DNA from 4 places in the Rhizobium sp. 05L419 genome. Region 2 is predicted to be linked to each of the others. Evidence: predicted binding sites of a transcription regulator. Region 2 holds the regulator's gene; each other region holds the start of a gene.

What was found. Region 2 encodes PhoB, which activates phosphate uptake and scavenging genes when phosphate is short. Its sites were predicted from a motif close to TGTCATNNANCTGTCAT; they were not measured.
Region 1: AC1DMK_RS02550 (LTA synthase family protein) is a predicted target of PhoB. The motif match lies at 2,810-2,826, and genes of this name have one in related genera.
Region 3: AC1DMK_RS21730 (NAD-glutamate dehydrogenase) is a predicted target of PhoB. The motif match lies at 3,050-3,066, and genes of this name have one in related genera.
Region 4: phoA (alkaline phosphatase) is a predicted target of PhoB. The motif match lies at 2,359-2,375, and genes of this name have one in related genera.

Annotation. Positions count from the first base shown of each region.
Region 1 is NZ_JBFTOF010000002.1:32,308-37,279, forward strand. It holds gene AC1DMK_RS02535 (DUF2865 domain-containing protein) at 1-801, shown strand, start outside; gene bluB (5,6-dimethylbenzimidazole synthase) at 805-1,500, opposite strand; cobalamin riboswitch at 1,542-1,725, opposite strand; gene AC1DMK_RS02545 (TolB family protein) at 1,751-2,584, opposite strand; gene AC1DMK_RS02550 (LTA synthase family protein) at 2,874-4,769, shown strand; gene AC1DMK_RS02555 (DUF1003 domain-containing protein) at 4,856-4,972, shown strand, end outside.
Region 2 is NZ_JBFTOF010000036.1:29,130-34,101, forward strand. It holds gene pstA (phosphate ABC transporter permease PstA) at 1-829, shown strand, start outside; gene pstB (phosphate ABC transporter ATP-binding protein PstB) at 844-1,659, shown strand; gene phoU (phosphate signaling complex protein PhoU) at 1,704-2,417, shown strand; gene phoB (phosphate regulon transcriptional regulator PhoB) at 2,454-3,137, shown strand; gene AC1DMK_RS28370 (GcrA family cell cycle regulator) at 3,213-3,746, opposite strand; gene AC1DMK_RS28375 (acetylornithine transaminase) at 4,174-4,972, shown strand, end outside.
Region 3 is NZ_JBFTOF010000019.1:91,051-96,022, reverse strand. It holds gene AC1DMK_RS21750 (aspartate-semialdehyde dehydrogenase) at 1-345, shown strand, start outside; gene AC1DMK_RS21745 (lytic murein transglycosylase) at 517-1,338, shown strand; gene AC1DMK_RS21740 (carbonic anhydrase) at 1,396-2,037, opposite strand; gene pdxY (pyridoxal kinase PdxY) at 2,124-2,999, opposite strand; gene AC1DMK_RS21730 (NAD-glutamate dehydrogenase) at 3,251-4,972, shown strand, end outside.
Region 4 is NZ_JBFTOF010000002.1:120,959-125,930, forward strand. It holds gene rpsD (30S ribosomal protein S4) at 1-581, opposite strand, end outside; gene phoA (alkaline phosphatase) at 837-2,294, opposite strand; gene AC1DMK_RS03000 (helicase HerA domain-containing protein) at 2,466-3,980, opposite strand; gene AC1DMK_RS03005 (MFS transporter) at 4,090-4,972, opposite strand, start outside.

The DNA of each region.
Region 1 (4,972 bases), on a different contig from region 2:
GCCAAGATGGCCGATAATATCAGCTATCTCCAGCAGCGCCGCGACGAACTGCGGGCGCAGAGCGAAGATACCCGCACGCGCAACGAGCTGATCGCTGCACTCGACGCCAACAGTTGCAACGCAGAGTCGTCGCTCCCCGACGATCCCCAGTATGCACCGCCTCCGAGCATCGACGATCAGGCGATGCGCGACGACACGTTCATACCGCTCGGCGGTGGCCAGGGGCGGCGAAGGTCTTATGTTCCATCCGGTATGCAACCCCTTTCGCATCTCAACACGGTGTGCGTCCGCACCTGTGACGGAGGCTTCTTCCCGCTCAGCTCCAACGCGACTTCGATGGACTTCGCGCGCGACGCCGACACTTGCGCGAAAATGTGTCCCGGCGTCGATACGGAGCTTTTCTATCACGATGTCTCCGTCGGAGAGACATCGGACATGATCTCCACGGCGACGGGCGCGCCCTATAGCGCGATGCCGAATGCATTCGTCTACAAGAACCGCAAGCCGGGGGAAAAAACGTCCTGCAGCTGCGACCTCCCCGCCTACTACGAACGCATGAGAAAGAACCAGTCTGCAGTCACCGAACTGCCCAAGAACGGCTCGATCACCAAAATCGAGACCCGGAAGCCGGAGGCGCCTGCGATTGCGGCGCCTGCCCCGCAATCCCAGGTGCCCGACCGGCCCTATGATCTGCAAAGCGACAAGGTCCGCCAGATCGGACCCCAATTCCTAGCCGGCGATCAGGGGGCAATCGACCTCAAGCACCCATCGACCCCGGGTGCTCAACCGCAGCAGCGGTAGCGGTTATTCGATCCCTTCGCCATTGCCCCAGCGATCGGCAAAGATCAGCTCTGCGACTGGCATCCGCTGCCGCCAGCCTTTGACGGCGAGTTCAGGCTGCTCGTACAGCTGGTCGACATAGCCGACACAGAGCCACGCAACGATCTCGACCCGCTCGGGCACGCCGAGGATCTGCTTGAGGTCGGCTTCATGGAAGATGCTGACCCAGCCGACGCCGATCCCTTCCGCGCGCGCGGCTAGCCAGAGATTTTGTACCGCGCAGACCGTCGAATAGGAATCCATCCGCGGATTGTGCGTCCGTCCAAGCACGACGTCGCCGCAGCGATCCGGATCGCAGGTGATGCAGATTCCAAGCGGGGCGCTGCGGATGCCTTCCAGCTTCAGCGACCGATAGGCCTGCTGCCGTTCGCCGGAAAACATCTCGGCCGCCTCCAGATTGGCACGATTGAAGGCGTCCCACACGGCGGACTTGACGTCCGGGTCGCGCACGAGAATGAAGTTCCACGGCTGCATGAAGCCGACGGACGGTGCGTGGTGCGCGGCTTCCAGGAGACGTTTGATCACGTCGTCCGGCAGGATGTCAGGCAGAAACTCCGAGCGAACGTCCCGTCGCGTCTCAATTGCCTTGTAAACCGCTTTGCGTTCGTCCTCAGAAAAGGCCGCAGCTCTTGGTAGAGAGCCAGAATGGTCTGGTCGCATCGTCAATCCCCAACAACACAACCGCCCGCCGTCCACGCGGGTCAGTCTATGATTGTCGGGCCGGTCTTCTGACTTGGGGTCACCCGCCTGCCGCGCCTTCCCGGCACGGAGCCAGTGGCATTTGAGCGGCAAACGTCAGCCTTACAGCGTTGGGCACGTTCCGGTCTTGCACCGAATTCCCGATTCTCCCGCGCTGACGCGGGCACCCGACGAGCAACCTATGTCGCGAAATGCCGCCAAACGCAATCGATCAGGCGGACGCTGGGAAATATCTGACATAGGCGAACTCGTCACCGTCTGGTGACCAGTTGGGCACATTGATCGTTCCCTGCCCGCCGAATAGTTCGAAGAGTGTCGTCAGATTGCCGCCGTCCATGTCCATGAGCCGCAGCCTGACATTCAGGTCGCGCGGATGGTCGAACACGTCGGGATCATAGGAAAGGATCAGCACCTTGTCGTTTCCGGGAGACGGATGGGCGAACCAGTTGCCGTAGTCGTCGTGCGTGATTTGTTCGAGCCCTGTCCCATCAGGATGAATGCGCCAGATCTGCATGAGACCGGTGCGACTGGAATTGAAGTAGATCCATCGGCCGTCAAGGGAATAGTCAGGCCCGTCGTTGCGGCCCTCTCCGTGGGTGAGGCGCTTCTCCTCGCCTCCGCTGACCGGGATCGTGTAAATGTCGAAGAGGTCGTTGCGGATGCCGCAATAGGCGAGTTCCTGGCCGTCCGGTGACCAGCCATGCCAATAGGACGGAAGGTTCGTCGTAACCAGGCGGGGGACGCCGCCTTCGACAGGCAGAACGTAGATCGCCGACTTGCCGAATTCGGTCTTGTCTGAAATGACGATCCGCGAACCATCCGGAGAAATCCCGTGATCGTTGTTGCACGCGATCGCGAAGCCAGTATCGACCATCTCGACGCGCCCAGAACCATCGAGCGCGAGACGGTGAAGAAGCCCGTCCCCGTTCAGCAGGAGGTAGCTGCCGTCTGGTGAGAAATTGGGCGCTTCGACGAGTTGATCGGTTTGCCAGACACTCCGGGACACACCCGTCCGGACATTAAAGATCTCCACGGAACTGCGCACGTAAAGCCTCCTCGACCTCAGATTCAAACGAAGGTCTGAACTACGCCACCGCCTGCCCTCGCGCAAGGACACTTCTCGGCGGTTATGTTGCGTATGCTAGCTATGTCCCATCGCAAATCAGCATCATCGACGCAAAAGCGCCGAGGGCAATTTGATCAATAAAGTCATACATGCGGGAAACCTAACCGGTTCATCTAGCGTTCATGACGGAGATGTGACAGTTCGGTGAAGGTTTGATGACACTGGAGTTTCACCGTTGATCGCGCAAGTCTTAAGGTCTGAAGCGGCAATGCGCGTCGCGTCGCTTTACACGCGTGTCGGCGCAAGCGGACGCCCGACCGCGCTTCGCGGTGCGATCAGCGTAGCGCTTTCGGCATTGATAGCACTTTTGGCGACCGTCGCGGTCGAATCAATCGCACGTGGGGCTATCACCGATGTCGGGGAGTTCGTGACGTCGACGGCCCGTCCCGGCATGACGACTGTCGTGATGCTGACGGTGCTGATGCTGTCGCTCGACGCGGTGTTGGGTCGGCGGTTTCTGTCCGCGTTGATCGTTCTGCCGGCAGTGCTCGTCCCAGCATTCGTGTCCAATCAGAAGCAGCACTATCTCTCCGATCCGCTCTATCCGTCGGATGTACTTTTCGGGCGGCAGATCATGGAGCTTCTGCCCGTCATGGTTCGCGACCGTCCGTTTGCCGCCGTGGCACTTGCCGTTGGTATCCTGCTCTCGGTCACCGGAATCGTGCTTGCCTGGCGTTTTGCCTGGCGCCACTTTCCGAAGCTGTCGAGCAAGAACCGCACGAGAAGCCTTTGCCTCGGCCTACCTGTTATCGCGGCTTTCGCATCGCTGATGGACTACTCCCAGTATTCCTGGATCCGCGATCGTCTGCAGGTCGTGCCGATGATGTGGGACCAGAAGGAGAACTACCGCAGCAACGGCTTTATCCTGGCCTTCATGTTCAATATTCCGATGGCCGATGTTGCGGCTCCCGCCGGCTTCGGCACGCAAACGCTCGACGCTATTCCCGCACGCAACTACGGCTATCTGAGTGGCCCCCGTGAGAAGCCCGACGTCATCATGCTGATGAGCGAATCCTTCTGGGATCCCACCAGACTGAAGACGTTGAAGCTGTCTGAAGATCCGCTGCCGAATATCCGCGCAGCCCAATCCGGCCATGTTTTTTCGCCGGAATTCGGTGGCATGACGGCCAATGTCGAGTTCGAGGCGCTGACCGGCTTCTCGAACGCATTTCTGCCTTACGGCAGCATTCCCTATCAACAGTACGTCCGCACCGACGTTCCATCGCTTGCGACCTTCTTCCGGGGCGAAGGCTACGCAGCGCGTGCGCTGCATCCTTTCAGCGGCTGGTTCTGGAACCGCAACGAGGTCTACAAGGATTTCGGCTTCGAGGAGTTTCGCAGCGAGGAGACTATGCCGGCGATGGAAAAGCGCGGCATATTCGCCTCCGACGATTCCCTGATGAAGGAGATCATGCAGGAAGCGGATGGGATGGATCGCCCCTTCTTCTTCTTCGCTGTCACTCTGCAAGGTCATGGTCCGTACGAAGCCAACCGCTACGGCAAGAACACAATCGATATTCAAGGCAAACTGACGGAAGCCGACCGTGCGACGCTTGCCACCTACACACAGGGCGTCAAGGAGGCCGACGACAGCTTCAAGTTGCTGGTGGACTGGGCCGAGAAGCGCGAGCGTGAAACCATCATCGTGCTTTGGGGCGACCATCTTCCGCCGCTCGGCAATGTTTACATGGACACAGGCTACATGCCCGACCAGGTGGCAACCCGCAAGGCATCGGTCAGCGTCATGAAGCAGGAGCACGAGACGCCGCTGGTCATCTGGTCGAACAAGAAGGGATCGAAAGCGGACATCGGCACCATCAGCCCTTCTCTGCTGCCCTACCATTTGCTGAAATTCGCGGGCTACGAGCATCCATTCTACACCGGCTTCCTCGGCCGCGTTCAGAAGAAATATGCTGTCGTGGACCGCTATCAGCTCATTGCACGCGACAATACGCCCTCACCGGACTGGGTTCTCAATCCCAAAAACCTGGATCCGCTCGTGCGTGACTATCGCTATATCCAGCATGACATCATGTTCGGCAAAGCCCGGACGCTCGACCGCTTCTTCCCGCAGCACGCGTGGATACGCAATCCGGGCTCCTGAGCCGGTGGATTGCGTGTCGCATTGCAATTTCACTGCATAACGGAATACTCGCCCCGAACTAGGAATACAGTATCGGGAGTCGTTCCATGCATAACCTGCCAAACTTCGTACACCTTCATTTCGACAAGTCCGCCGACGAGCTGGGCGACATCGAGAAACGCGTTCTAGCCAAGGCTCATGAGCGCAAGATCATCTCGACCGAC
Region 2 (4,972 bases):
GGGCCAGATCGATCTCAAGGTCGATGAGAAGAACCGCAAGGTCAACGACCGGCAGGTTGGCTGGATGAACCAGCTGGCGGCCAGCGGCGCCCTGCACAAGGAATTCAACACCGGTCTCTTCGTAAACGGCAACTCCAGCCGTCCCGAGGCCGCCGGCCTAGGCGTCGCGCTCATCGGCTCGCTCTATCTGATGCTGATCGTGCTCGTCCTCGCGCTGCCGATCGGCGTTGCCGCTTCGATCTATCTCGAAGAGTTCGCGCCGAAGAACAAGCTCACGGACCTGATCGAGGTCAACATCAACAACCTCGCTGCCGTTCCATCGATCGTCTACGGTCTGCTCGGGCTTGCAGTCTTCATCAACTTCGCGGGCCTGCCGCGTTCGGCATCGCTGGTCGGCGGCCTGGTGCTGACCCTGATGACGCTGCCGACGATTATCATCGCGACCCGCGCGGCGCTCCGCGCCGTACCGCCATCCATCCGGGCCGCGGCTCTCGGGCTCGGCGCCTCGAAGATGCAGATGGTGTTCCACCACGTCCTGCCGCTTGCCATGCCCGGTATCCTGACCGGCACCATCATCGGTCTGGCGCACGCGCTCGGTGAAACCGCGCCGCTGCTCCTGATCGGCATGGTCGCCTTCGTCGCCAATGCTCCGACCACCCCGCTCGACCCTTCCACGGCTCTGCCGGTGCAGGTCTACATGTGGGCCAACGAAGCCGAGCGCGCCTTCACCGAGCGCACCTCAGGCGCCATCATCGTCCTGCTCCTGTTCCTGATCGTCATGAACTTTGGAGCCATCCTCTTGCGTCGTCGCTTTGAGCGCCGCTGGTAAACGGAGTAAACATCATGAACATGTTGACGGAAGCAGCAGTTGAGAAGGCGCTTGATCAGAAGATGAATACCATTCCGTATAAGATGATCGGCCAGGACGTCTCGGTTTACTACGGCGACAAGCGTGCGCTTTTCGACGTCAAGCTGAACATTCGCGAAAACACAGTGACGGCCCTCATCGGCCCGTCCGGTTGTGGCAAGTCCACCTTCCTGCGCAGCCTGAACCGCATGAACGACACGATCGACAATTGCCGCGTCACCGGCAAGATCACGCTCGATGGCGATGATATCTACGATCCGGATATCGACGTCGTCGAACTGCGCGCCCGCGTCGGCATGGTATTCCAGAAGCCGAACCCGTTCCCGAAGACGATTTACGAAAACGTCGCCTACGGCCCGCGCATTCACGGTCTGGCCAAGGCAAAGTCCGACATGGACCAGATCGTCGAACAGAGCCTGCAGCGCGCCGGCCTCTGGAACGAAGTGAAGGACCGCGTGCATGAATCAGGGACCGGTCTCTCCGGTGGCCAGCAGCAGCGTCTGTGCATCGCCCGCGCTATCGCCGTCAGCCCGGAAGTCATTCTGATGGACGAGCCGTGCTCGGCGCTCGACCCAATCGCAACTGCAAAGGTCGAGGAACTCATCCACGAACTGCGCGAGAGCTACACCATCGTCATCGTCACGCACTCGATGCAGCAGGCAGCCCGCGTTTCTCAGCGCACCGCCATGTTCCACCTCGGCAACCTCGTCGAGGAAAACGATACCGACAAGATGTTCACCAACCCGGATGACCCGCGCACCCAGGATTACATCATGGGCCGCTTCGGTTGACCTCCGGCGTCGGAAACCCTCAAGGACATTCAAGGATAAGCCCTATGGCATCGACCCACATCTACTCCGCCTATGACGACGACCTGAAATTCCTTTCCCGCCGTATTTCGGAAATGGGCGGCCTCGCCGAGCAGATGGTGTCGGACGCCGTCCGCGCCCTGGTCAACGGCGATACGTCACTCGCCCAGAAGGTCATCTCCGACGACGTGATCCTCGATCACGCCGAGCGCGAGATCGGCGACAAGGCGATCATCACCATCGCCCGCCGCCAGCCGATGGCTGCCGACCTTCGCGAGATCATGGGATCGATCCGCATCGCCGCCGACCTCGAGCGTGTCGGTGACCTCGGCAAGAACACCGCCAAGCGCGTCATCGCCGTTCAGAGCAGCGGCGTTCCACGCAAGCTTGCCCGCGGTCTCGAACACCTATCCGAACTGGCGCTCGTCCAGCTCAAGGAAGTGCTCGACGTCTACACCAGCCGCGCCGCCGACAGGGCGAAGTCGATCCGCGAGCGCGACGAGGAAATCGACGCGATGTACACCTCGCTCTTCCGGGAGATGCTGACCTACATGATGGAAGACCCGCGCAACATCACCAGTTGCACGCATCTCCTCTTCTGCGCCAAGAACATCGAGCGCATCGGCGACCATGCCACCAACATTGCCGAAACCATCTACTACATGGCGACCGGCGCCCAGCCGGAAGGCGAACGTCCAAAGGACGACACCGCCAACACCGTTGGTGCTGTCACGGAATAACCGTTCCGGAACCGCGCCCCCAGGAGACCGAAACGAATGATCCCAAGAGTTGCAGTCGTTGAAGACGAAGAGGCACTCAGCGTGCTTCTTCGCTATAACCTCGAGGCCGAAGGCTTCGAGGTCGATACCATTCTACGCGGCGACGAGGCCGAGATCCGGCTTCAGGAGCGAACGCCCGATCTTCTCATCCTCGATTGGATGCTGCCCGGCGTCTCCGGCATCGAACTGTGCCGCCGGCTGCGTCAGCGACCGGAAACCGAGCGCCTGCCGATCATCATGCTGACGGCCCGCGGCGAGGAGAGCGAGCGCGTTCGCGGCCTCTCGACCGGTGCCGACGATTATGTCGTCAAGCCGTTCTCGACGCCGGAACTTGTTGCCCGCGTCAAGGCGATGCTACGCCGTGCAAAGCCGGAGGTTCTGTCGTCTCTGCTGAAATGCGGCGATATCGAACTCGACCGCGAAACGCACCGTGTCCATCGCAAGACCCGCGAGGTCCGCCTGGGGCCGACCGAGTTCCGCCTCCTGGAGTTCCTGATGGCGTCGCCCGGCCGCGTATTCTCGCGCTCGCAACTTCTGGATGGGGTCTGGGGCCACGACATCTACGTTGATGAACGGACGGTCGACGTCCATGTCGGCCGGCTGCGCAAGGCGCTGAACTTTTCCAATATGCAAGACGTCATTCGCACGGTTCGCGGCGCTGGGTATTCCATGGAAGCCTGAGCTGTTTCCGAGCCGTCACGAACGAAAAACGGGCCCGCGAGGGCCCGTTTTCTTGTTCCTTATCCGGCGTCCGGATCAGGCGACCCGATTGGCTGCCCTGCGGCGCTCGTTGACCGGCTGGTAGGCCATGCGCTGATGGTAGGTGCAGTATGGCGAAGAGTCCGGGGACTCGCAGCCACAGAAGTGGAAGTCATCCTTCAGCGGATCGCCGACCGGCCATTTGCAGGTGCGTTCGGTCAGTTCCGTCAGACCGAGGCGGCGCGAGATCGGCAAGACCACGTTTGAAGAAGGACGATACCTCACTTCTTCGGTCGCATCGATTTCCACCTCTTCCTTCAGCATCGTCGCGCCCTGCTGGCGGGTAACGGTGCGGGTGGCGATCCGGGATGCGTAGTTCGGAGCGCGCGGCGCCGTCGTGGTGCGCTTTGGCGTTCTGGCGGTCGCCGCAGTGCCGCCAGCCTTGGCGCGGCCCGGCAGGCACAGCCGGTGGACCTTGCCGATCACGGCGTTGCGGCTTACGCCGCCAAGTTGTGCTGCGATCTGGCTGGCGCTAAGGCCTTCGGCCCAAAGCTTTTTCAGTCTTTCAACGCGCTCGTCTGTCCAGTTCATGCCCCTGTCTCCGCCTTATTTGCGTTGGTGTAGGCAGAATCCTTCACCGCTGCCCCGGACGCATCCGAAGCAACAAACGCTTGCTCGATGTTGGTGACTAGTTCCGCCGCATGCAGTCTAGTAATTGAGTTTTAACCTAGTGTGAGGCCGACTCCGTGACAAGAGTCGGTTGAATCCCGGCGAATCGAATTTCAAGTTTTCCCCAACTTGCTGGGTGTGAGAGTCATTTCTGCAACAATAGCTGTTGATAGGTCCGCGTGACCTGAATGGCAGCTTGACGCATGCAGTAAAACCTCAGTTTTGTTGACATCGCAGTGCGAAAAGTAAATAGTGCTGCTCGCCGCCGAAAGGCGGCATTTTTAATTTTTCGGACCTGCTTCTTAGCCGGAGTCCGGTTGCTCGTTTACCAATGACAGGAGATCGCGCCATGGCTGAAGCCGCGCCGCTTTATGACACCTACTCTCGTGCCCCGTTGCGGTTCGAGCGAGGAGAGGGCGTGTGGCTGATGACCGAAACTGGCGAGCGATATCTCGATTTCGGCGCGGGCGTCGCCGTGACCTCCGTCGGCCATGGCCACCCGCACGTCGTCGGCGCCCTGAAGGAGCAGGCCGACAAGGTCTGGCACCTCTCCAACATCTACGAGATCCCAGGCCAGGAAGCGCTAGCCAGGCGTTTGACCGGCGCAACCTTCGCGGACAAGGTGTTCTTTACCAACTCCGGCGCCGAAGCGCTCGAATGCGCAATCAAGACCGCGCGCCGCTACCAGTATTCAAAGGGTCATCCCGAGCGGTTCCATATCATCACCTTCGAAGGCGCGTTCCATGGCCGCACGCTGGCGACGATCGCCGCCGGCGGCCAGGAAAAATACCTCGAAGGCTTCGGTCCCAAGGCGCCTGGCTTCGATCAGGTTCCATTCGGTGATGTCGACGCCCTTCGGGCGGCTATCACCCACGAAACGGCGGCGATTCTGATCGAGCCCGTGCAGGGCGAAGGCGGTATCCGTCCGGCGACTAACGAGTTCATGAGGGCGCTACGCCAGCTCTGCGACGAGAACGGGCTGCTGCTCATCCTCGATGAGGTCCAGACCGGCGTCGGTCGCACTGGAAAATTGTTCGCCTACGAGTGGTCCGGCATCGCGCCTGACATCATGGCGGTCGCCAAGGGTATCGGCGGTGGTTTCCCCCTCGGTGCCTGCCTTGCCACGGCCGAGGCAGCCTCGGGCATGA
Region 3 (4,972 bases), on a different contig from region 2:
TGCACGGCCGTGCGCGTACCGGTCTTCATCGGCCATTCGGAGTCGGTCAACATCGAGTTCGAAAACGAGATTACTGCGGATCAGGCACGCGATATCCTGCGCGAAGCGCCCGGTTGCCTCGTCATCGACAAGCACGAGAACGGCGGGTATATGACGCCCTACGAATCTGCGGGTGAAGATGCGACCTTCATTTCGCGAATTCGCGAAGACGCAACGGTCGAGAACGGCCTCAACATTTGGGTTGTCTCGGACAACCTGCGCAAGGGTGCAGCACTCAACGCGATCCAGATCGCCGAGTTGCTCATCAATCGTGGCCTCTTGAAGCCGCGCAAGCAGGCTGCCTGAACGAATTCTTAACCATGGCTTGCTAAGCCCGCTTATGAAGCTCTGGCTTATTCTGGGCGCGGGTTGCCAATTTGGCGTCCCGCGCTTGCCAAAAGGATAAGCATGACAATATCGCCGATAACGGGTTTCAACCCGGTTCAAGGCTAGGTAGATCGGGATCGGGGTATCTCCATGCGCATGACACGATTTTTGCTGGCGGCAGCTGCGGCGGCTTCCATTCTTCACGCAGTCCCGGCGGCGGCTCAAGGAGCCCAGTGCGGCAACACCGGCGCCGGCTTCGATGCCTGGGTTGATGCATTCAAGCAGGAAGCCGCGGCAAGTGGTGTAAGCCGTTCTGTCCTCGATCGAGCCTTTGCAAACGTCAGTTACAATCGTCCGACGATTTCAGCTGACCGCGGCCAGAAGAGCTTCAAGCTCTCCTTCGATGCGTTCATGCAAAAGCGCGGAGGCGCGGCAATCATCTCGCGCGGCAGGAACATGAAGCGTGCCAATGCGGCGCTTTTTGCCTCTATCGAACGCAAGTACGGCGTTCCCGCCGGCCCGCTGATCGCGATCTGGGGCATGGAGACCGGTTTCGGCAGCTATATGGGCAATCAGCATACGCTGTCAGCCGTATCGACACTTGCCTATGACTGCCGCCGATCCGACTACTTCACCGATCAGCTATACGCTGCCCTGCAGCTGGTGTCGGAAGGTTACCTCAATCCGCAGGCACGCGGCGCTGCACACGGCGAAATCGGCCAGACGCAGTTTCTGCCTCGAAACGTCGTTCGCTTCGGTGCCGATGGCGACGGTGATGGCCGCGTCGACATGGTTGGCTCGCGTGCCGATGCACTCGCCTCGACCGCAAACTTCCTCAGGGGTCACGGCTGGCAGGCTGGCGCCGGCTATCAGCCTGGCGAACCGAACTTTGCGGCCATTGCCGGCTGGAACGCCGCGACTGTCTACCAGCAGGCGATCGCCTATATCGGTCAGCAGATCGACGCAAACTGAGGCGGATAAAACCCTGTTCGCAGAGCGCCGACCGCAACGTCGGCGCTTTCATTCTGCTCAGATCTCGGGGCGAATGAAATCGCGCGTCTCTGCATCCATGACCCAGAGCTCGCCTGTCGATATATCGAACCAGGAACCATGAAGATGGATCGAGCCGGCGTCTTCCAGCGCCTTGATGTCGGGAAATGTCCTGAGATTATCGATCGAGTTCCTAATCGAAACACGCTCGAGGGCTGTCTGCCGCTCGGCTGGCGTCATGACATCGTTGCTCTGGATCTGTTCGGCCGCCGGCCTGACCAGCGACATCCAGCGGCCAATGAAATCCCCGGGCGACAGCGGCTCGGCATTGGGGTCAAGCGCAGCGCGAATACCACCGCAGCGGCCATGTCCCATGACGACGATGTCCGAAACCTTCAATACCTGGACGGCGAATTCCAGCGCCGCGGAGGTCGAATGGAAATGTCCGTCCGGCTCATAGGGCGGCACCATGTTGGCAACATTGCGGATGACGAAAAGCTCGCCCGGCCCGGCATCGAAAATAAGCTCGGGCGCCGCACGCGAGTCGGAACAGGCAATCACCAGAGTACTCGGATTCTGACCGTTTTCGGCGAGCGTCCTATATCGATCCCGGGCATCGACGTAGCGCCCGCTCATGAAGTTGCGATAACCGTCCAGAAGGGAATTTGGAAAACGCTGCATACTCTTCGATTACAGCGTGAGACGGACAAGATCAACCATCACGCAGCAGAATGACTGGGCAGAATGACTGGGCAGAAATACGGGGGCTAGCTTCTGCGCCTTTGGGCCGGGTGCATAAGGCGCCGCATCTGCACCATCGCCATCGGAGTGGAGAGGCTCGACGCATCGCTTGCCAGCGTCAATTCATCGCTGCCGCGTTTGACCGCCCGGGCAAGCACCTCATAGACACTGGCCGTGGCAAGCTGCAGCGCCTTTTCATCTTCCATGCCTGAGAGCAACCGCGAAAGAAATAGGGCGGCCAGGAGGTCGCCAAGGCCATTCGGCGGATTGTCGATGACCCGATGTTCGGCAAGCAATGCGTGGCGCCCGGAAAGATAGAGATTGCCGGTGCCGCCGGCCATCATCGGCACGGCAGAGGTCACCAGCATGCGGGACGGGCCAAGCGACAGCGCCGCGTCCATGATCGAGGCATTGCTATCCAGCGGCGCCCCTGAAAGCCACGAGAGCTCATAACGGTTGGGCGTTGCCAGCGATGCCAAAGGGATCAGATGGTCGCGGATCGCCTCGGCAGTCGCCTCCGGCACATAAAGGCCGCCGAGATCGCCCATGACGGGATCGCAGACATAGAAGAGTTCAGGATTCTGCTGGCGCAAGGCAGTGACCAGGCGGCTCACGGAACGCGCCTGTGCGCCATTGCCGAAATAGCCGGAAAGAACGGCCTTCACTTCGCCGATCCATGGCGCACGGATAAGATCGTCGATCGCGGCATCGAAATCGGCTTCGGCAAACGTTAGCCGCGTCGATCGGCCATGTCCGGGATGCCACGGCAACACGATCGTGGGCAGCGCCCAAACCTGATGCCCAAGGGTCTCCAGTGCAAAGACTGCCGCGCGGTTTCCGACCGAACCTCGCACCACATGGCTCGATATGACAATCACTGTTCCAGCTGCGTTTTGCGGCATATGTTCCGATCCAATTGTACCTAGCGTTGATCCTCCTTTTGCTGCTCAGCTGTCAACCGTCCTTCATGAGAACATGCGCAGAGTTCCCGCGGGAACAATCGGTCGTGCGGGGAAGCACCAGGATTTTCAAATTCGATGCCTGACAGCGCAAAAACGCACGAAAACTATCTACGCCGACCTTCTTTTAGCGATTTTTACGCCGAATCTTCTGCTAACCTGCCGAAAAGCAAGCGAATGAGGGAACATCTGCAATGGCTGCTCGAAATAATCCGAGACGGGAAAAACAGATCGAAAGCGCGAGCAAGATCGCGGCGGCGACCGGAGAAGGCTACCTCGATCCGGAAATTTTGTTCGGACGCGCCAGCGGCGACGATCTGGAACTCTATACGTCGGAAATGCTTGCGCTTTCTGCCGTCCATTGCGCGCATGAGCTTGCCGCCTGGACCGGCAAGACGCCGCGTGTAAGCATAAAGACCGTCGCCCATGTCGAGCCGAACGGCGTCGCCGTGTCTATCCTCTCCGTGACCGACCATAATATGCCCTTCCTCTACGAATCCGTCATGGGTGAGGTCACCAGCAGCTATCGCGACCTTTATATGGCCGTTCACCCGATCCTCGTGATGACGCAGGGTAGGGCACCTGAGCTTTACACCGCGGATTTGCCGGGCGCACCGGTAAACCGGGTCAGCCACATCCAGCTGCATCTGGCGCCGCTGACGGCAGCGCAGTCAGCCGACCTCATCAAGCGCGTCGAGACGGTTCTCGAACATGTTCAGCAGGCGGTCTCCGATTGGAAGCCGATGCTGGAAAAGCTCGGCACCGCGATCGACGAGCTGTCATCGCGAAACGCCGGCCGCCGAAAGGCAGAACGGGACGAGGCGATCGCCTTTTTGACCTGGCTTCGCGACGCCAATTTCACATTCCTCGGAATGCGAGAGTATGTTTACTCGGGCAAGGGCTCCAGCGCCAAAGTCGAGCGCGACAAGGGCACAGGCCTCGGCATCCTCTCCAACCCGGATGTGCTGGTCCTTCGCACCGGCAAGGATGCCGTTACCACGACGCCTGAAATCCTTGCCTTCCTCGATGGTCCCGACTTCCTTATCGTCACCAAAGCCAACGTCAAGTCGGTGGTTCATCGTCGCGCCTACATGGACTACGTCGGAGTGAAGCGCTTCGACGCCGACGGCAACGTGACCGGCGAACTGCGCATCGTCGGTCTTTTTACCTCGACCGCCTACACCTCATTGGCCAGCGACGTGCCTCTGCTTCGCTCGAAGATCGAAAAGGTCAAAGATCATTTCGGCTTCGATCCGATGAGCCATTCCGGCCGCATGTTGGACAACACGCTGGAATCCTATCCGCGAGACGATCTCTTTCAAATCGATACGACGTTGCTCGCAAGCTTCGCCGAGCAGATCAACGATCTCACCGATAGGCCGCGGGTGCGGGTCCTGCCGCGTATCGATCACTTCGATCGGTTCGTGTCTGTTATCGTCTATGTCCCGCGCGAGGAGTACGATTCCATCGTGCGCGAGAAGATCGGCGCTTATCTGAAGACGATCTATGATGGCCGCGTGTCGGCCTATTATCCGGCCTTCCCGGAAGGCAGCGTCGCACGCGTCCACTTCATCATCGGCCGCTCCGGAGGCAAGACACCGCGTGTGCCCCAGGCAAGACTGGAAGAAGCAATCCGCGCCATCACCGCGCGGTGGGACGACCGCTTCGAGGCACTAGCAGGACCAAAGGCGCCGCGGATCCTGGTCAGTCATGCCTTTCAGGATCTTTTCTCTCCCGAAGAGACCTTTGGCGATCTCGATGACATTTCCGCCTGCGCCGCCGGCGAACAGATCCGCATCGCCTTCTATATGCGCAGCAAGGACGATCAGCAGCTGCTGTGCCTGAAGATCTTTCATGCGGCCGACCAGCTTGCACTCTCCCGGCGCGTGCCGTTGCTGGAGAATCTCGGCTTCAAC
Region 4 (4,972 bases), on a different contig from region 2:
ATGACAACAGCGTACGGTACGTCGCTGAGAGCCGGTACACGAGCGAAGGTAGCAACCATCTTGTTGTGGTCGACTTCGATGTACTCAGGAACGTCGCGTTCAGCCAGGCCAACGGATTCGAGAACCGAAACGAGCTGCTTCGACTTCTGACGAACTTCGATGACGTCGCCGGCCTTGCAACGGTAGGAACCGATGTTGACGCGGACGCCGTTCACAGTCACGTGGCCGTGGTTTACGAACTGGCGGGCAGCGAAAACGGTCGGAACGAACTTGGCGCGATAGACGATCGCATCCAGGCGGGATTCCAGAAGACCGATGAGGTTTTCGGAAGTGTCGCCCTTGCGGCGGTCGGCTTCAGCGAAGATCGCGCGGAACTGCTTCTCGCGCAGGTCACCGTAGTAACCCTTGAGCTTCTGCTTGGCGCGCAGCTGCACACCGAAGTCAGAAAGCTTGCCCTTGCGGCGCTGGCCGTGCTGGCCCGGGCCGTATTCGCGGCGGTTCACCGGAGACTTAGGACGGCCCCAGATGTTCTCGCCCATACGGCGGTCAATTTTGTACTTGGACGATTCGCGCTTGCTCATCGTATTTCCTCTCAGAATGTTACGGCGGCTTGTTACCAAACCGCTCGAAGGAAACACGCCCTCCTTTGGCCCCTTTTTGGGAGGCCCGACAGGATTTTCCGGTTACGCGAACTGGAAAGATCCACGGGACATGTCAAATGAAACACGGGACATTGCTGCCCCGTGCTGGCGCGGTCTTTATGGGGAAGTGGGTGGAATGTCAATGATAATCCATGCCAGCGCCCCGGTGTCCGCTCGTTTTTGAATGGCGTTCGCTTACTTCATGCCGACGGTTTCGGTCTTCAAGCCCAGTGCATCGCTGATCGTATAGAACAGATCCGTCTGATCCGTCAGGCCGGTAAGATTGGCAGCACGCGGGCCGTAGGCTGCAATGCGCAACTGGGAGCCGGTGTGGCCCTGGTCGCCCTCTTCCTCGGAGTTGCCGTAGCTGACCGCCATCACGGCGCCGTCCTTGGTCATCAGTGCTTCCGTCAGGCCCGGTGCCTTGGCATCCGGATAGATGATCTGGCTTGAATGGGCATGGTCGGCGGTGACGATGACCAGCGTATCGCCTTTCTCCCGCGCGAACTTCAGCGCTTCCTGCACCGCCTCGTCGAGATCGACCGTTTCGCCGATCTGACCGCACGGATTGGCCGCGTGATCCTGTTTGTCAATGGATGCGCCCTCCACCTGGAGGAAGAAGCCTTTCTCGTTGCTACGCAGGAGCTCGATCGCCTTTGCAGTCATCTGCGCCAGCGTCGGCGTCGCAGCCGAGCGCTCGTCGTTGACCTTGCAGACAACCGGCTCCTTGTCGATGTTGCCGTGATAGCTGGCTTGCGGACCTTCCCAGCGCACCGGCATGTTGCCGTCCGCAAACAGCCCAAGCAACGGCGCGCCATCATTTGCCTGCTTCACCGCCTGCAGCCCATCAAGGGTCGATACCAGGGTGTAGCCACGTTCTTCTGCCTGCTGGCGAAGCGGCTTGCCCTTCCAGTCGCCGGCCTTGGCTATTTCGCCGAAGCTTTTCGCGCCGCCGCCAAGCGTCACGTCTGCGCGCGCATTGAGCAGCTGTTCGGAAATCGAACCTTTGCCGCCATTTTCAAGGGCGTTGGATGCGCATTTCTCGGAGGTCGATTCCGGGCCGTAGCACTTGCGGTTGGTGACATGAGCGACCTGCACGGCCGGCGTCGCGTCCTGGAGTTCGGCAGTCGAGACATTGCCCGTACCAAGCCCGGCTGCTTTGGCCTTCTCCAGCAGAGTTTCGTGCGCGGTCTCGTGAATATCGACGCCGATCGCGCCGTTGTAGCTCTTGACGCCTGAGGCCCAAGCCGTGCCCGACGCGGCCGAATCCGTTACATAGTTCGGTTTGCCGGTCTGCTTGTCGAGCGAGTAGTGCGTATATTGGCCGGTTACCGGCAAGGCGTCGATTCCTGGGAAATACTGGCCGGCGCCGACGGCATAGTTCCGCGCAATGGTGATTTCCGAATCACCCATGCCATCGCCGATCAGCAGGATCACGTTCTTCGGACGGCCATCGACGATCGCAGCGCGATAGGCTTCCGTCAGATCTCCCGACAGGCGGCGAGCGCCGCCCGGCGCGCTCAGGTCCGCGCTGGCGCCTCGCTCAAGAATCGTCCCGGCGGCATCGTCGGCATACCCGGGCTGGACGGCGACGGTAGCGAGCAAGGCTGCGGCGAGCGCCTGTGACACATGGTGACGAACTCTATTTCGCATGACTGACACCTCCGTTGGCAAAGCGTGCAACCCGAAGGGCACGCGCGCCTTATCTCGCGGCCAGATGAAACGCATATGACAAAAGGCAACCTTCTCGTGTGCTCCCGCAGCATGCATCGGCGGCGCCAACGGACCTTGCCCATGCATCTTCCATATAGGGATTGGACCCGCCTATTCAGCGGCAGGACGCAGGTCGTTGTTGTCCGGCGCGTTGGCATCGCCAGGTGCCGTCTGACAGCTCATGTCAGGAAAGGCCACGATGCGCTTGCCCGAAAAGTCGGTATGCACGACGACAGTGCCCTGCTCCTCGAAATACCCGAGCAAACGTCTGGCCCGCCGAGCCGAATGCGTCCCGTAGGCACGCGCGATCCGAGCGTCGGACGGGCATGGCTCGCTGCAGACCGCGGCCTTTGCCAACATCAGGAAAACCCCCTGCAGATCATCCGTCACACCTGTCGAAAGCGACAGTGCGGTGGCCCACGCGCCGGTCTCAGCGGTCGCCGGATCGACGCCCGACCGTGAAATGGCGACTCTCCGGCGAAACTCAGGCAACGACATCGGCGGTCCCGGCACGCGGCGCATGCGCAGGCGAACCAGGAATTCCTGATAGAGAACCGAGTCGGTGCGAAAACCGGAGCCCGGATCGTCGAGAATTTCGCTGAGAACGCCCGCAAGCCGTTCCTCCCGGTCCTCGGCGGACATCTCCGGCTGGCTCGTTCGTGCTTCGGTGGGCTGCGGTACGGCGGCCGGCGTCGAGCGCGAAAGCTCGGCGAGAATGTCCGTGGTCGGCCGTGGCGCCGGTGCAGCGCGGCGCACGAGCGGCCGCTGGAATTCTTCGGGATCCGGCGTGAAGATCAGGTCCTCAACGTCATCGGGCGAATCCGGCAATGGCATCAGCTTTGGGCTCGACGAACGCGCCGATGTCTCTACCGTGCCGATCTGGATGGGCAGCGGCCGGCGCGACAAAGCCGGGCCCAGCGCCACGAAATTGCCGCGCTTCAGGTCGCGGAACATTTCTGCCTGCCGGCGGTCCATGCCGAGAAGATCGGCTGCACGCGCCATGTCGATATCGAGGAAGGTGCGGCCCATCAGGAAGTTCGAGGCTTCGGCCGCCACGTTCTTCGCAAGCTTTGCCAGACGTTGAGTGGCGATGACGCCAGCCAGCCCGCGCTTGCGCCCGCGACACATCAGGTTCGTCATCGCACCGAGCGACATCTTGCGGGCGTCTTCGGACACGTCGCCGCCGACCGAGGGCGCAAACATCTGCGCTTCGTCGACCACGACAAGAACCGGATACCAGTATTCGCGATCGGCATCGAACATGCCGTTGAGGAAGGCGGCCGCCGCGCGCATCTGCTGCTCGACGTCGAGACCCTCGAGCGTCAGAACGCAGGAAACGCGGTGCTGGCGAATTCGGTTGGCGATGCCGGCGAGCTCCGCTTCCGTGCGCTCTCCATCGACCACGACATGGCCGAACTTGTCGCTCAACGTGACGAAGTCGCCTTCCGGATCGATGATGACCTGCTGCACCCACTGGGCAGATTGCTCAAGCAGGCGACGAAGCAGATGCGACTTGCCCGATCCGGAGTTGCCCTGCACAAGCAGACGGGTCGCCAGAAGCTCCTCGATATCGAGCGTAGCCGGATTCCCCCCGGACGCCATTCCCATATCGATACCAACCTGCAAGTCCAATTCCCCTTACGAAAGCAACGTCACTCTCTAGCAGATTCGCGCAGCGATGCTGCTGCCCATGAGCGAAACCCACAGCCAATCCCAGAACAAATCATAGCCGCGTTCAGGCTGCCTCATCCGCCAGGACGCCTACCTCGCTCTCGCCTGCTCGAGGCGACAACATTCTCGTAAACACGAGGCTGATGGCGAGCGGAACAAGCAGAACAGCCAACCCGGTCCGCAGTCCCCAGAACTCCCCTACAAAACCGATCACCGGCGGCCCGACAAGGAAGCCGAGAAGTGCCATGAACGACAGGATGGCGACGCTCGCGGCAGCCGGCCTGTCCGCCAGACCCGCTGACGCGGTAACGGCAAGCGGAAAGCCGACGGAAACGCCGATCCCGATCGCACCGAAACCGACCAGCGCTACCAGGGTGCCTGGCGCAAACAGCACGATCAACAGGCCGACCAGCGCAGCAGAGCCGCAGCCGCGCGCAATGGCGACTGCTCCAAATCGAGCCTTCATATAGTCGCCGCCGAAGCGGCCTGTGGCCACCAGGCAAGCAAACACGGAATAGCCAAGTCCCGTGGCAGCGCCGCCAGCGGAGAGAACCTCCTTCAGGTAGACGGCCGACCAGTCGGCAATTGCGCCCTCCGTCATGGTGATGCCGAACGTGAATGCGCAGATGCCGAGCAATGCCAGGCTCGGCATCTTGAAAGGAGCGCTTGGCGCCGCTGCGGAAATCGCGGCGGCAGCTCTCGCCTCTACCGGCAGTCGCGCACTTGTCGCAAGCGCCAACGGCAGCACAAGCAATGCGACCACGGGGATCGACCATTGCGCAGACACCTGAAGCGCCATAGTCCCTGCCCCGATCAGGCTGCCTGCCATGATCCCCAGGCTCCAGAAGCCATGGCAGCGGCTCATGATGACGAGGCCCATCGTCTTCTCGGCGCGATCAGCCTCCACGTTGAGGCCAAGCTCCAGCGTCGACAGGGCTACGCCGACG